Regions from separate parts of the Bacillus sp. JST-5 genome, predicted to be linked through region 1. Evidence: riboswitches for the same ligand, from Rfam matches in the RefSeq annotation. Region 1 holds a riboswitch; each other region holds the start of a gene.
What was found. Region 1 has a riboswitch for S-adenosylmethionine ahead of AC3ASS_RS01395 (methionine ABC transporter ATP-binding protein). Riboswitches for the same ligand answer to the same signal wherever they lie in the genome.
Positions count from the first base shown of each region.

Region 2: another riboswitch for S-adenosylmethionine. It lies ahead of metK (methionine adenosyltransferase); the one in region 1 lies ahead of AC3ASS_RS01395 (methionine ABC transporter ATP-binding protein).
Region 3: another riboswitch for S-adenosylmethionine. It lies ahead of AC3ASS_RS05205 (O-acetylhomoserine aminocarboxypropyltransferase/cysteine synthase family protein); the one in region 1 lies ahead of AC3ASS_RS01395 (methionine ABC transporter ATP-binding protein).

Region 1 is NZ_JBYLHW010000003.1:17,113-22,731, forward strand. It holds gene sufC (Fe-S cluster assembly ATPase SufC) at 1-221, opposite strand, end outside; gene AC3ASS_RS01380 (carboxymuconolactone decarboxylase family protein) at 459-827, opposite strand; gene AC3ASS_RS01385 (MetQ/NlpA family ABC transporter substrate-binding protein) at 970-1,788, opposite strand; gene AC3ASS_RS01390 (methionine ABC transporter permease) at 1,801-2,490, opposite strand; gene AC3ASS_RS01395 (methionine ABC transporter ATP-binding protein) at 2,492-3,517, opposite strand; SAM riboswitch class I at 3,662-3,772, opposite strand; gene AC3ASS_RS01400 (MFS transporter) at 3,879-5,147, opposite strand; gene AC3ASS_RS01405 (thioredoxin family protein) at 5,319-5,619, opposite strand, start outside.
Region 2 is NZ_JBYLHW010000043.1:15,365-20,983, reverse strand. It holds gene asnB (asparagine synthase (glutamine-hydrolyzing)) at 1-543, opposite strand, end outside; gene metK (methionine adenosyltransferase) at 712-1,911, opposite strand; SAM riboswitch class I at 2,176-2,293, opposite strand; gene pckA (phosphoenolpyruvate carboxykinase (ATP)) at 2,605-4,191, shown strand; gene AC3ASS_RS09655 (DUF2584 domain-containing protein) at 4,240-4,482, opposite strand; gene AC3ASS_RS09650 (alpha/beta hydrolase family protein) at 4,502-5,308, opposite strand; gene AC3ASS_RS09645 (ABC transporter substrate-binding protein) at 5,474-5,619, shown strand, end outside.
Region 3 is NZ_JBYLHW010000015.1:19,293-24,911, reverse strand. It holds gene AC3ASS_RS05215 (pyridoxamine 5'-phosphate oxidase family protein) at 1-276, shown strand, start outside; gene AC3ASS_RS05210 (hypothetical protein) at 512-1,453, shown strand; SAM riboswitch class I at 1,757-1,868, shown strand; gene AC3ASS_RS05205 (O-acetylhomoserine aminocarboxypropyltransferase/cysteine synthase family protein) at 2,011-3,303, shown strand; gene metX (homoserine O-acetyltransferase MetX) at 3,322-4,386, shown strand; gene AC3ASS_RS05195 (homoserine dehydrogenase) at 4,394-5,619, shown strand, end outside.

The DNA.
Region 1 (5,619 bases):
ACTTCCATTTCTAATACATCTTGTCCGTCTAATGTAACGGATCCTTTAGTTACTTCATATTTAGGATGGCCCATAATAGCGGAGGAAAGGGTAGATTTCCCTGTACCGTTCGGCCCCATAATTGCATGTATTTCTCCACCTTTAACTTCAAGGTTAACTCCCTTTAAGATCTCTTTTCCATCAATTTCTACATGTAGATCTTTAATCGTTAATACTGCCATTTGTATACCTCCGTAATCTTATTTAATGAAAGATTTCAAATCATTCTCATTTTATTCTCATTACAATCTTATAACAAATGAAAAGTGTTAGCAACTTTTTCAATCCTTTAATAAGGGTATGATCATATGTATGCAAGAGTCTACTCATGCCCTTTACTTTACCAATATAACATCTATATCTTCATTATGTAAGATACAAAAAAAGAGAGAGTTGAAAAGAACTCTCTTTTCAAAATATTATTGATTAGACTGATTTAATGTCTCAATTGCTTCTAGGACAAGCGTAACTGCTTGACTTAATGCCGCTCCACCACCAAATGCTGCTGAAACCCCTATCGCTTCCAAAATTTCCTCTTCAGAACAGCCTTCATCTAAGCATCCTTTTGTATGATAAATGATACAATATTCGTCTTGGGTTATAACACTATTGGCTAATGCTATTAATTGTTTATGTTTTTTCGATAACTTTCCATCTTCAAAACAAGCTTTACTAAATTCATTAAAATGTTTAGCTATTTTTGGCATTTTTTCAGTAAAAGTTCCTAAACCTTGTTTAAATTCATGAAGGGCAGCTTCAATACTATTACTAGGTTCAAATTGTTCCATTTTTCATCTCTCCTATCCTTTTTTTCAAGGATAGTATGCTTATTCTAAATGACATCTATGCTTTAGCTATAAGTACTAGAAATTTCCTATATATAATAAGAAAAGAATTTATCCGTATTTGGACAAATTCTTTTTCCCTTCATTATTCTTGATCAACTGGAACCACTGCACCATTCCATGTTTCAAGAATATAATCTTTTATCTCTTTTGTATGGAGTACTTCGATTAACGCTTGAATTTCTTCTTTTTTTGCATCCCCTTTACGAACAGCAATCACGTTCACATATGGAGAATCTGCATCTTCAATGGCAATATTATCCTCAACTGGATTTAAACCAGCATCAATCGCATAGTTCGAATTGATGACTACCGCATCACCTTCGTTATTGTTGAAAATAGTTGGTAACAAATCTGGAGCGTAATCATATTTGAATTTTATGTTTTTAGGATTTTCAGCAATATCATCAAAAGATGCAGTAATTTTATCTACTCCGTCTTTTAATTTAATGAGACCATTTGCTTCTAATAGAGTTAAAATTCTTCCGTGATCTGGTGTTGAATTGCTTAAAATAATCGTCGCTCCGTCAGGTAGCTCTTCTAAACTTTTATATTTTTTCGAATATACACCGATTGGTTCGATATGAATACCGCCAGCATTTTCAAATTCATAACCGAATTTTTCCATTTGTGCTTCAAGGTAAGGAATATGTTGGAAATAGTTTGCGTCTAAAGATTTATCTGCGAGTGCTGGGTTAATCAACTCATATTTACTAAACACTTTTACTTCTAAGTCAATTCCTTTTTCTTTTAATAGTGGTTTTGCTTTTTCTAAAATCATTCCATGAGGTTCATTTGTTGCTCCAATAACTAATGTTTTATTGTCTTTATCATCACTATTTCCACATGCAGCCAATGCTAAAATGAAAATTGAAGTAACTAATACGGCTATCCATTTTCTCATTTCATTTCTCTCCTATCGTTTATCAATTAAGTTAGTAAGAAAATCTCCAATAAATTGAATAATGAAAACTATAAGTAAAATAAATACTGTTGCAATTAATGTTACATCGTTATTGTTTTGTGAAAATCCATCTAAGTATGCTAAGTCACCTAGTCCACCAGCTCCGATAACTCCTGCAATTGCTGTATAACCAACTAATGCAATGGCGGTAACAGTGATTCCTGAAATCAGTGCTGGCATCGATTCTGGAAGCAGCACTTTGAATATAATCGTTGTTGTGCTTGCCCCCATGGCTCTAGCCGCTTCAATCACCCCCTTATCAATTTCTCTCAATCCTATTTCAACCATTCTTGCATAAAAAGGTGCAGCACCGATGATTAATGATGGAATCGCAGCTTCTTTCCCAATCATTGTACCGACCAAAATTTTTGTAAATGGAATCAATAGTACAATCAAAATAACAAACGGAATGGAACGAAAAATATTCACAATCCCACCAATGAATTGGTTAACAAAACGGTTTTCCCATAAGTTCCCTTTAGATGTTAAAAATAATAATAGACCTAATAGAATCCCAATAATAAAGATAAAAACGATAGAAACACCTGTCATGTACAAAGTTTCTTGAGTTTTTTCAAAAGTTTTTTCCCAATTAACGTTTGGAAATAAACCCAACTCCGAGGAATAGAAATCTTCCCAAATACTATTCACTTTTAATCACCTCAATTCCAACGCTCTTGCTTTTAACATAATCCAACGCTTGTTGAATAGATGATTCATTTCCATCTAGATGAATGAATAAAGTCCCATATGCTCCGTTTTGCGTTTGCGATATGTTCCCTTGTAATATATTTACAGTGACGGGATATTCTCTAATTAAGTTCGTTATTACAGGTTGTTCTACGACATCCCCGACAAAAGATAGTTTTACAATTTTTCCATTAGGATATTTTTCAATTAAATGTTGGACGGCATCTTTCGCCTCTTCTGGCTCGGTAATTTGTTGAACAAATCTTTTTGTTATAGCTTCTTTCGGGTTTTTAAACACTTCAAGTACTGGTCCCAGTTCTACGACTTTTCCATTCTCCATGACGGCCACACGATGACAAATCTTGCGAATCACGTGCATTTCATGAGTAATTAAAACAATAGTTAAGCCTAATTTTTTATTAATATTAACAAGTAGGTCTAAGATTTGATCGGTCGTTTCTGGGTCCAGTGCACTTGTTGCTTCGTCACAAAGTAATACACTTGGATGGTTAGCTAATGCTCTTGCAATTCCTACCCTTTGCTTTTGCCCACCGCTTAATTGGGAAGGATACGATTTCTCTTTTCCTTCTAGACCAACAAGTTTAATTAGCTCGGCTACTCTTTCTTCTCTTTCTTTTTTCGGAATACCAGCGATTTCTAATGGGAAAGCAATGTTTTCACTGACTGTTCTTGACCAAAGTAAATTAAAGTGCTGAAAGATCATCCCAATTTTTTGTCTAGCTTTTCTTAATTCTTTTCCTTTAATTTTTGAAATGTTTTTCCCATTGACTTGGAGCGTTCCCGACGTTGGAGTCTCTAAGCCGTTCAGCATTCGTAAAAGAGTACTTTTTCCAGCACCACTGTAACCGATGACACCAAAAATTTCTCCTTCTTGAATGGTTAAGTTTATATCATTAACGGCCGTAAGCTCGCCATTTTTTGTTCGAAACACTTTTTTTACATTTTGAATAGAAATCATGTCCTCACCTTCCTCACTCAATATACCCTCTATCCGAAAGTTTCCCCGAATTAAAGTAATAGTATTGAAACGCAATAAAAAACCCTTTCTGCTTTAAGAGCAGAAAGGGATAAGCTTAACAAACATAATTAAACTAACCTTTTCCTCTCATCTCTCAAAGCATACGCTTTGTGTGAATTGGCACCATTTCAATGACGATTCATTGACGGTTGCCGGGTTTCATAGGGCACATCCCTCCACCTCTCTTGATAAGAGAACGTTCACGTTATTCAATTGATGAAACTGATTCTATCATCCACACAAATAATCGTCAATAACAATCATTAAAGTTAGTAAATTGGGAATATTTCAATAATTATTATTAACTTGATTTTGCTATTTTGTCTTCTAATTTTTGTTTATTGTAAGTTCGGAAAACAATAAAAAAGTAGAGAGAACCAATGAAATATAATACAGCCGTTATTGTGAATACAGTTGCGTATCCCCAATAAGATCCATACTGAATGACGATTCCAGTTGACACTGGTCCCATTAACGCCCATCCTAAATTGAATACCATTTGATTGACCGAATTTGCCAATCCTTTAACAGAATCATCCACTTTAGACATCATTAATGACATTTGAATAGGATTTCCCGCATTCATTAATGCCTGCCTAAATAAAAATCCGATGGCTGCTAGCCACAAATTTTGTGTATAAGCTGTCAATAGGAGAAATGGCAACGATAACATTTGTAAATAAACAACGGCTTTTACTTCTCCTACTTTTCTAACTACCATTGGCCCAATAAACATGGCAACAGCCGTTACTGCCTGACCTAATGAAATAATCATTCCGATGATGGTTGTAGAAGCATGAAAACGATCTGCAAAGTACAAATTTAAATATGGAATGACAAGTCCTGCACCGACACCAATGATTAATTGAGCGATAGCAAAAAGAGCAATAATTTTTATACTTCCTTTATGTTCCTTTAAATTTAAGAAAGAAGTTTTTCTAGCAGTAGGAATTACCTTCTTCTTTTTTCTTTCCTTTAATTTTACAATTGGAAAAAAAGCCAATAAATAAAAGACACTTCCTGTTATTAAAACGATTCGAATGCTTTGTAATTCTGTTGTGAAAAGTGAGAATAAATCCGTTAAAATACCACCTAATGTGCTTCCAATTACGGTAGAGGCAGTCATTATAGCGGAATGAAGGCTAAATAAGTGTACCCGTTGAGAGATACTTGAGTTTTCAGACAACCAAGGAATCGAAGACACTTGAAGAAAAGCAACTGTCAAACCTGTTGCAAAGCCAGTGACAATTAGTAAATCTTGAGATTCCACTATACTTCTTGCAAATAAAATTATGCAAGACGTAACAATTCCAAACACCATGACTTTTTTTCTTCCAAGTTTGTCGCTTAAAATTCCTGCCGGTACAAGAGCAAGTGCCGTAGCTAAAGATGTCATAGCAATTACTTGACCGTTCACACTTTCGGAATATCCTAATTCTCGAATGTAGAAATTATAAATAACCATAAAAATGCCAAGTCCGATGTTTGCAAATATATTCGCTAACAACGCAAGTTTAATATTTTGATTATAACTTTTTAATTGACTTGACCATTCATGAAAAAAAGCCATTGTCGCTATTCCGCCCCTCATTTATTTCGCATCCCTAAATATATTATCTCCTCCACTAAGAAAAGGCAACTATTTTTTTCACTTTTTCGAAAAGACTAATAAGTAAAAAAAGAAAGAAAGACTTTTAAGAAAACTAAATATTTTTCAATAAAAAAATCACCGCACGGGTGATTACTTTTTTAACCTTTCTAATAAGTATGGGACAGAATGAAAAGCATAAATTTTTTCGACGATTTTTCCATGTTCAAATAGTAAAAGACAAGGGACACTTTCAATTTTATAATCATTCGCTAATCTTGGGATGATGTTAAGATTTGCTTTACCAATGGGTAAATGTGGTATAAGTTCCGATACAACTTCTAACATTTTCCCTGCTACTTGGCATGTCCCACAAAAAGGGGTATACAAATAAAATGCACATCGTTTATTTTTCAATAAATTATCTTTCAATTGCTCATAATTCCATTCTTGC
Region 2 (5,619 bases), on a different contig from region 1:
CAGGGAATCATGATTGAGTTTGTCCTCTTTCATTGCCAATAATATACTTTTCTTTTCTGAAGCAAAATAAAGTTTTTCTCCATCCATTTTGTAAAAGAATGGTTTAATTCCAAAAGGATCTCTCGCACAAAATAACGTTTTTTCTTCTTTATCCCATATGACAAATGCAAACATTCCACGAAGTTTTTCAACACATTTTTCTTTATAACGGTTATATAGAGCCAAAATAACTTCCGTATCTGAATGAGTAGAGAAAACATCCCCCTGTTTTATCAAATCTTCTCTTAACTCAATATAGTTATAAATTTCACCATTAAATATAATCCAATATCTATCATTATTATAAGATAATGGTTGCTGACCTGATTCTAAATCTATAATGCTTAATCGTTTAAAGCCAAAGCATACATATTCATCAAAATAGTAACCTTCTTCGTCAGGTCCACGATGATGAATCATTTTATTCATATTTTTAATTGAACTTACTTCCTCTTCATTAACTTGTCCAAAATGATTTGTTATACAACCAATAAAGCCACACATGAAATACGTCCACATCCTTATAATAAATTAAAAAGTAATTTTGTTTGTAAATGGGAGATCTGCTGAATAGACGCAAATTCCCTTTTATTAGACATATATAGAAAAGAAGAAGTTACACTAAAAATGTAACTTCTTTTTACCAATTATACAACAAATCATTATTCTTTTTTATTTTCCTAAACATTCTTTTCTTAAAATTTCAGCTTTATCTGTTTTTTCCCAAGGAAGATCAATATCTGTACGTCCAAAGTGTCCATATGCAGCTGTACGTTTATATATTGGTCTTCTTAAATCAAGCATTTTAATGATTCCAGCAGGACGAAGGTCAAAGTTTTTTCGAACGACATCAATTAAAACATCTTCACTTACTTTCCCTGTACCAAAAGTATCAATGGAAATTGAGACTGGCTGTGCTACACCAATAGCGTAGGCTAATTGAACTTCACATTTATCAGCTAATCCTGCAGCTACAATATTTTTAGCAACATATCTTGCAGCATATGCAGCTGAGCGGTCAACTTTTGTTGGATCTTTTCCAGAGAATGCTCCACCACCATGTCGAGCATATCCACCATACGTATCTACAATAATTTTACGTCCAGTAAGACCAGCATCCCCTTGTGGCCCTCCAATAACAAAACGACCAGTTGGATTAATAAAAAATTTCGTTTGCTCGTCAATGAATTCTTTTGGAACAATTGGGTCAATGACATATTCTTTAATATTACGTTTAATTTGTTCAAGTGTAATTTCTGGATGGTGTTGAGTTGAGATGACAATGGTATCGATTCTTACCGGTTTATTATTTTCATCATATTCAACCGTCACCTGTGTTTTTCCATCCGGACGTAAATATGGTAATATTTCTTCTTTTCTTACTTCCGTTAATCGTCTCGCTAATTTATGAGCTAAAGAAATTGGAAGTGGCATGAGTTCCTTTGTTTCATTACATGCAAATCCAAACATTAGCCCTTGGTCGCCTGCACCGATAGCTTCAATCTCCTCATCAGTCATTAAGCCCTCTCTTGCTTCTAACGCTTTATCAACACCCATGGCTATATCTGGAGATTGTTCATCAATAGAAGTAATGACACCACAAGTATCAGCATCAAAACCATATTTTGCACGTGTATATCCAATTTCTCGGATAGTATCACGAACAATTTTTGGAATGTCAACATATGAATTTGTCGTAATCTCCCCAGCTACAAGCACAAGTCCAGTTGTAACTGAAGTCTCAGCAGCTACACGAGCATTTGGATCTTTAGCTAAAATTTCATCTAAAATTGCATCCGAAATTTGGTCACAAATTTTATCCGGATGTCCTTCTGTAACGGATTCAGAAGTAAATAAGCGACGTTTTGTCAATGTTAACCCTCCTTCATATTCATTGCTTGTCTCCGACCACTTTTTATGAAAGGCGGATAATTGGCAATGGTTATATATATTCAAATACATAGCGAAACGGATACACTGTTTTTTTCCCTTTTAGTATGAAGAAAACATTCATAATTTATAAAAAATGTTATTAACAAAGGCAAATGTTTTAGATTATTCCTATGTAATCATCGCAATGACATGTAAAAACCTTTCCTCCTCGAGGAAAGGTATAATGTTATTATTTGCCTCTCACTCTTATCGATCAAGGAATTGAAAACCTTGCATCAGGTTAGCACCTTTGCTTAAAAATAATTTTAAGCTGGTTGCCGGGCTTCATAGGGCCTGTCCCTCCACCAACTCGGGATAAGAGTATCCGTTCAATCATAAATCATAACTGACCTTGTTTAACAATGTCAACTTATTTCTTCCATGTTGTAAACAAATACTATAGTCAATATTCGCTATTTTTTATATTTCTTTTGCTTAAACCCTTTTCTTCTGATTCATTTCTTCTTATTATATATATGTGACGTTTTATAGTCTGGAAATAGTCGCTACTTTTAATGTGAAAAACTTTTAACAATTCAATGAAAAAAGAACAATTAGTATAGACTATTCATATTAATGTGTTATACTATTTTCAGATGTTTTTAGAAATATTTCGAAAAGGAAGGTTTTCTAATGAGTTCTGTCAGCACTATCACTGAATTGAATGAGTTGTTATCCGGCCAAAATATCCATGTACAGTTATCTGTTCCTCAATTAGTTGAAAAAGTGTTAGAAAGAAAAGAAGGTGTCCTTACTTCCACAGGAGCAGTAAGAGCTACAACTGGAAAGTATACTGGACGTTCACCTAAAGATAAATTTATCGTCGAAGAGTCTTCAATTAAGGATAAAATTGATTGGGGTTCTGTTAACCAACCAATTTCCGAAGAAGCTTTTACTAAATTATATACAAAAGTGATCAACTATCTAAAAGAAAAAGATGAAGTCTTTGTATTTAAGGGATTTGCTGGAGCAGATGAAAAATATCGCTTGCCAATTCAAGTAGTCAATGAATTTGCTTGGCATAATTTATTTGCCCATCAATTATTTATTCGACCAACAATGGAAGAATTAGCAAATCATGAAGCTCAATTTACTGTCATTTCTGCTCCTACATTTAAAGCTGATCCTGCTGTTGACGGTACCAATTCCGAAACATTTATTATTATTTCTTTTGAAAAAAGAGTCGTTTTAATTGGTGGTACTGAATACGCAGGAGAAATGAAGAAATCCATTTTCTCTGTAATGAATTATATTCTTCCAGAGATGGGGATTTTATCAATGCACTGTTCAGCCAATGTTGGTCAAGAAGGAGATGTGGCTTTATTCTTCGGATTATCTGGTACAGGTAAAACGACATTATCCGCAGACCCTAATCGCCGCTTAATCGGTGATGATGAGCATGGTTGGTCAGCTAATGGCGTCTTCAATATTGAAGGTGGTTGTTATGCAAAATGTATTAATCTATCTAGAGAAAAAGAGCCTCAAATTTTCGATGCCATTCGTTTCGGCTCAGTGCTTGAAAATGTTGTTTTAGATGAAGAAACAAGAATTCCTAACTATGATGATGGTTCATTAACTGAAAATACTCGCGCGGCTTATCCAATCCAAGCTATTGAGCATATCGTTGACCCTAGTATTGCCGGTCATCCGACAACCATTTTATTCTTAACAGCCGATGCAACTGGAGTGCTTCCTCCAATTTCAAAATTAACGAAAGAACAAGCAATGTACCATTTCTTAAGTGGTTATACAAGTAAACTTGCAGGAACAGAACGTGGAGTAACCTCTCCTGAAGCAACATTTTCAACTTGTTTTGGAGCACCTTTCCTACCATTACCTGCAACAAAATATGCGGAAATGTTAGGAGAAAAAATTGACCAACACCACGTGGAAGTGTTTTTAGTAAATACCGGTTGGACTGGTGGTGAGTACGGAGTAGGAACACGAATGAAATTATCCTATACCCGTGCCATGGTACAAGCGGCATTAGTTGGAGAACTTTCAAACGTTGAAACAGTGAAAGATGAAATATTTGGATTAAACATTCCAGTCCATGTACCAGGTGTCCCTGACGAAGTTTTACAACCGATAAATACTTGGAAAGATAAAGAAGCTTATATGAAGAAAGCGAAAGAATTGGCCAATCAATTCCGTGAAAACTTTAAGAAATTTAATAACGTTCCAAAGGAAATTGCGGAATTAGGCGGACCAATTGGTTAATATAATCCCCCGGAAAAACGTATTCCGGGGGATTTTTATATGTAGTGCTTAATTGATTGACTTTAATTTTAATAACTCATAAATAATAGTTGTTTTTCCTTCAGACAATTCTAATTTTTGTATAATTCCTTCTCCTGTTAAATCACCATCAATGGATCTTTTTACAGGAATAGGGACATGTAGTGGGTAAAGATGATATCCATCCTTTACTAATTCGAAAAAATTTTGATCGAGTCTATTCTCAAACCCATTTGTAATAATCACCGTTTGTAATTCAAATGGCATCCCCATCATTTCTCTCCCTTTCACCTTAATCTATTTTCATCGTATCAGACTTTCCTACTTGTTTCATCCATTTAATTAATTGTTGAACAATTTTACGATTAACATCTGGAGGAAAGTAATGAGTAAATTCATCCCAATACCATGTTTCAACTTGTTTATTCAATTCCTTTAATCGCTTTTCTAATCGTAAGGCATGTTGATAAGAGACATTTTGATCTTTTAACCCATGAATAATTAAAACGGGACAATGGATATTTTCTAACTCATATAATGGGGTTCGTTTTTTATACTCATCAAATTTCTTGTTCGGTGATCCTCCAATGACTCTTTTCATCATTCTTCTTAAATCCACACGTTCCTCATATGTTAAAAACATATCTGAAACGCCTCCCCATGTAACAAGAGAGCTGACATCATCATATCGAATCGCTGTAAATAATGCCATTACTCCTCCCCTTGAAAATCCAAAAACATGAACCTTCCCATTTTTTACTCTTTCATACCCTTTTAAAAATTCATAGGCGAAAAAAGCATCGTTACGATCTTCTCCTGCAAAATCTTCAGAACCTTCTCCCCCACAATTTCCTCTGTAAAAAGGGGCAAAAACAATCATACCTTCATGTGCAAATTGTGCGATTCTGGCGGCTCTAACCATGCCAACGTTTTTTATTCCCCCGCGTAAATATAATAATCCTTCATATTCTCCTTTCATTTTTGGTTCAGCTAATAACCCTTTCACTTTTAAACCATTAGACCAATAGGTGACAATCGAAAGGTCTATATTTGGATTAGGTGACGGAAAAGGATATTTTGAAATCAAATGTTTACTCATCGTATTCCACCTTTATCTCCTTGTACTCTAACATTACTCAAACACACTGTTTGTTGCAAATTTTTATTATTGTATAGCTTTGAATATAGGCATTCACACATTTTTGAACATTACATAGAATATTGTAGATTTTTATATCATCTCACTTTAAAGGGAGGCTGCAACATGAAGAAAGCATTAAAATACATCACTTTAACTACAGTTTTTATCATGCTAATTTTCACCCTATTTGCATGTGGAAAAAATTCTACTAGCTTAGAAAAGGTGCGTATTGCTGAAGTAACGCGTTCCATTTTTTATGCGCCACAATA
Region 3 (5,619 bases), on a different contig from region 1:
AGACTTTATAAAAATATAGAAGCAAATCCGAACGTTGTATTAACCGTTATTGCTAATGAAACCGTTTATTCCATTCATGGGATGGCAAAAATTTTAGAAGAAAAAATGGACGGAGTGGCAATTAAACTAGCGAAAATTGAATTAGAAGTTTCAGCTGTATTTGAAAGTATGTTTTGGGGAGCAAAAATTACAAAAGAGCCTGAATATGTAAAAACGTACAATCCAAAAAAGGCAAAAGAGCTTGATGTCCAAGTGTATACAGCGTTAATGAGTTAATTGAACAAAATTCTTTTTTAAGCCATGCACTAAAATTCAATCGCCCCATATTATAACGTATGGATCCCCCGAAAATGATATCGATCAATCACCATTTTCTTTTATCTTGGAAAATGGTGATTTTTGTTTTTTATATGGATGGACTATTCTATCAAATAATGACTATGTATGTAACAATAAAACTAGCTATTCCGTCTAATAGACATACATAAGGGGAAGATGAGGTGCTGATGTTTTGAGTCAACACGTGAAGCACTTTTTATTTAATGGAGATGTGCTAGGAGCAATCCAATATTTAAACGAATTGCCCGATGATCATCCTGAAGTCGTTCGGTGGAAAGGAAGACTAATGGAGCGATTTATTACATGTAAGGAAGATGAACCGTCAAAACTAGAGGATCCGTTTATTAACTCAGTATTATCCATTTATCAGACATATTTTCTACTTGTTTTAATGAAAAAGCTAGATGTTAAAAAGGGAGAGAAATGGCTTTTTCAACATTTAAGTGAACTCGTTCCTGCATGCTCAAATATTGATGAAGTGGAAAAAGAACTGCAATCGATCTTTGAAGATAAAGGATGGAACTTTTTAGGCGGAGTAACGGCCCCTTTTCGTGGACCATTTATTTGGAAAACGAATGAGAAAAAAAGCTATATAGTCGAACTGCCTTTAGGAACACAAAATGTAGATGTAATATTTATGTCCAACTTTATCATGCAAAGCTGGCTTCATTATGCAACGTTTGGCGAACATTATGCAGGAGGGTGGGCAAAAGAAGATGCACTTTACTGTGTGAAAGAAGCATATGAACCATTAGATGATGAAGTGTTCAACGTTTCCTTTCTGAAACATGAAGCGCAACATTTCTATGATTATGAGCATTATCCGAATCTACCTGGATATGTCCTTGAGTACCGTGCGAAATTAGTAGAATTAATGGAAGATAGAGGAAGAGTTTGGGGAAATATATTAGCAGAAGCAAAGAATGATCAACAATTTCCACATAGTTATGCAGCTTATTTAATAAGAGAAAATATTAAGACGATGTATAATTTATCGGGTGATCAAACGGAATGGCAACAATTAAAAATGGAGGATATCCAACGAGCGGCAAAAATTCTTTTGGATCGTTCAACCGATGATCTAAACAACCAAAGGGAAATTGGTTTATTATAAGACTAATTTTTTGACTTAGAGAATTCAAGTTTGATATATATAGATTATTCGTCAATTATTATGCTTCTTTTCATAGCCTCTTCGTTAGGAAGAGGCTTTTATTTTGGCCATGCACGAAATGTTTGGGACTTCAAACAAGACTATTCAAACTTACAAGCTTTATGCAAAAAACAAAACTCGTTAGCAAAATAGTCGAATAATCATCATTGCATTATTATTTAAAAAATTATAAAAATTTGATTGACGAGAATTTGTCCGTTCATTATAATTCAGTTTAACAACAATTTCATAAGTGAGTATTGACTCTTATCAAGAGAGGTGGAGGGACTAGGCCCGATGAAACCCGGCAACCTTCAAACGACGTGTTTGAAAAGGTGCCAATTCCTACAGGTCAAAATGATCTGAGAGATAAGAGGAGGAACTAAAAACTACGCCCTCTTCTTATGAAGAGGGTTTTTTATTACAAATATCCTACTAAATCCTTCCTCTTCCCTCTCATTCCATCTGCCAAATACTCACTTATCACCCTTTAATGAAAACTTTAGGAGGTATGTGAAATGACTAATTCATTGAAAGATGAAACATTATTGCTTCATGGAGGGCAAGAGGTGGATCCTGCCACTGGATCAAGAGCAGTACCGATTTACCAAACAACGTCGTATGTATTCAACGATACAGAACATGCACAAAATTTATTTGCACTAGCGGAAACAGGAAATATTTATACTCGGATTACGAATCCAACGGTGGATGTTTTTGAAAAACGTGTAGCAGCACTAGAAGGTGGAACAGCAGCAGTGGCAACTGCATCCGGAATGTCCGCTATTACGTTAGCAATCTTGAACATCGCTGAAACAGGGGATGAAATTGTAGCGGCGACAAATTTATACGGCGGAACCTTCAATTTATTTTCCTTAACCCTTCCACGATTCGGGATAAAAGTTAAATTTGTTGATGCGATTGATCCAGAAAATTTCAGAAAAGCGATTACTCCAAAAACAAAAGCGTTATATGGAGAAATTATCGGAAATCCAAGTTTACAAGTATTTGATGTAGAGGCCGTTGCTGACATTGCAAAAGAAGCAGGGATTCCTTTAATCATCGATAATACTTTTGCTACACCTTACGGATGTAAGCCGATTGAATGGGGAGCCAATATTGTTGTTCATTCAGCTACGAAATGGATCGGCGGCCATGGAAACTCAATCGGAGGAGTCGTTGTGGATGGAGGAAACTTTGATTGGAACAATGAAAAATTCAAAGGTTTCATCGAACCAGACCCTAGCTACAACGGACTCAAATATGCCGATTTAGGAAACGTAGCTTATGCAGTAAAACTCCGTGTTCAATTGTTACGCGATATAGGTCCTTGTTTAAGTCCGCAAAATGCCTTTTATTTGCTTCAAGGATTAGAAACGTTGCACCTTCGCTTAGAACGACATAATGAAAATGCATTGAAAGTAGCCCAATTTTTGAAAAACCATCCGGATGTTGACTGGGTCACATATCCAGGATTCGAAGATCATCCAACATACCCTTTAGCACAAAAATATTTAAAACATGGATTCGGTTCAATGGTTGTATTTGGTATTAAAGGCGGACGAGAAGCAGGTAGAAAGGTAATCGATCATATTTCTTTGTTCTCTCATGTCGCTAACGTTGGAGATGCTAAATCATTAATTATTCATCCAGCATCAACCACTCACCAACAATTAAGTAAAGAAGAGCTAGCTTTAACTGGGGTGACAGAAGAACTCATTCGTCTTTCCATAGGTATTGAAAATGTTGATGACATCATCGCAGATCTTGATCAAGCCATTACAAAGGCGGTGGCAGCTGTAACGGTATAAAAATAGGAGCGAATCATTATGTTGCAGAAGATAACAGATGAACACACATATGGAACTATTTTTGTTGGAGATATACAGCTAGAAAGCGGGGAGGTTTTAAAAGATACACTTGCCTCCTATGAAATGGTAGGAAATAAAAATGGTCCAGTTATTTTAATTTTTCACGCACTAACCGGGAATGAACGAACATATGGAACAGACGACCATCCCGGTTGGTGGCGGGGAATGGTAGGACCTAACCTGTATATTGATACGAATCAATATTTAGTTATTACTTTTAATGTACTCGGAGGATGCTCTGGTTCCACCGGGCCGACAAGTATCAATCCTGATACAGGAAAGGAATACCGTACACAGTTTCCGTTCTTTACAATCCGAGATATGGTTCATTTTCAAAAAAAAGCTCTCGCTCAACTTGGAATTCACCACGTGAAAGCAGTAATCGGTGGCTCATTAGGAGGAATGCAAGCATTAGAATGGGGAGTATTATATCCGGATACCGTTGAACATGTCATTGCTTTAGCTGTAACTCCATATTTGAGTGACTACGGTATTGCGTTTAATCGAATCGGAATTGAAGCCATTTTGCATGACCCTAATTGGAAAAACGGATATTACGAAAACGCTTCGGATGTCAACGGTCTTTCCATTGCTCGAATGGTAGGAATGGTTACGTACCGAACGGGGGAATTGTTTGAAGAACGATTTCAGCGAGAAATTCGTCATCAGGAATTACATCAGCCTCCATATTATCAAGTTGAATCATACTTGCATTATCAAGGGAAAAAGCTGTTGCATCGATTTGATCCGAACAGTTATTTATATTTATTACACGCAATGAACAGCCATGACATTGGCAGAGATCGAGGAAATTTAGAAGAAGTTTTTAAACAATATCAACCGAAACTTACATCCATTTGTTTTCAAGGCGACCTATTATATAAAGGGGAAGTCATGGAAAAATATATGCCATATGTTCATGATGGAAATTACGTCGAAGTTCCGACAAAGTTCGGTCATGATGGGTTTTTAGTCGAATTTGATCAATGGGGTCCTATGATTCAAAGGGCCCTTACAGATTGAAAAGGAGGTGGGACCGATCGTAAAAAAGATTGCCATCTTAGGTTTTGGTACAGTTGGCCAGGGCGTTTACGAAGGAATAAAAACCAATGAAAAACGATTAGAACAATTAATTGGAGAACCGATTCAAATTTGTGCCGTTTTGGTGAAAGACATTACGAAAGATCGTACAATTGAACGAGAAGTATTGGTGACTAATAACATAGAGGAAATTCTAAAAATTCCTGATTTGCAAATTGTCTTTGAAGCTATTGTCGGTACGGAGCCATGCTTTACGTATTTAAAAAGATTTATAGAAAAAGGATGCCACGTCATTACCGCTAATAAAGTGATGCTTGCCCATCATGGAATTGAGTTAGTGAACTTAGCGCAAGAAAAAGGGGTGACGGTACGGTATGAGGCAACCGTTGCAGGTGGAGTACCGATCATCAGCACCTTATGTTCCATTTTAAAAACGAATCATATTTTAAAACTTGAAGGGATTTTAAATGGAACGTCTAATTTTATTTTAACGGAAATGCGGAAACATGGATGTACATTTGAAGAGGCATTAAAACTAGCGAAACAGCTTGGATATGCGGAACAAGACCCAACGAATGATGTAGATGGTTATGATGCGTACTACAAATTAATCATTTTATATCGGTGTATTTTTGGAAGAGAACCAAACTGGAAAGTAATTGAACGAGAAGGCATATCCACGATTACGCAACAATATGTGGAACTTGCCCAAGTTTTTGGACTAAGATTTCGTCACGTTGCTCATATTTCTCTGGATGCAAAAGATTGCTGGGTAAAACCTGTACTAGTAGATGAAACTCATCCGTTTTATTCTATAGACGGGGTGGATAACACCATTCATATTCAAGGAACTTTAGTTGGAGGCTTAACTTTTACAGGTGCAGGTGCTGGTCGATATCCAACTGCGAGTGCCATGATCGAAGACTTCGTTCAAATTTTTCAGCAAAAAAATCATTTGTTTCCACATGTTTTACCGTTTATAGATGAACGGAAACATGAAAGTGAAATCAGAAACAGTGATTGGGCAATTTTTACAGACCAAGAAACGGCAAGTATGATTAAAAGCGAATCTCCCATTATTCAAGAAAGAAAAAACGGTAAGATAGTTTTCCTGCAATTAGAAGGAACGCATGAATGGATGAATCAATTAAAACAAAAATACAGTGTCCACGTTTATGAAATTTTGAACGTAAATAAAGTGGCAAATATTAAAGA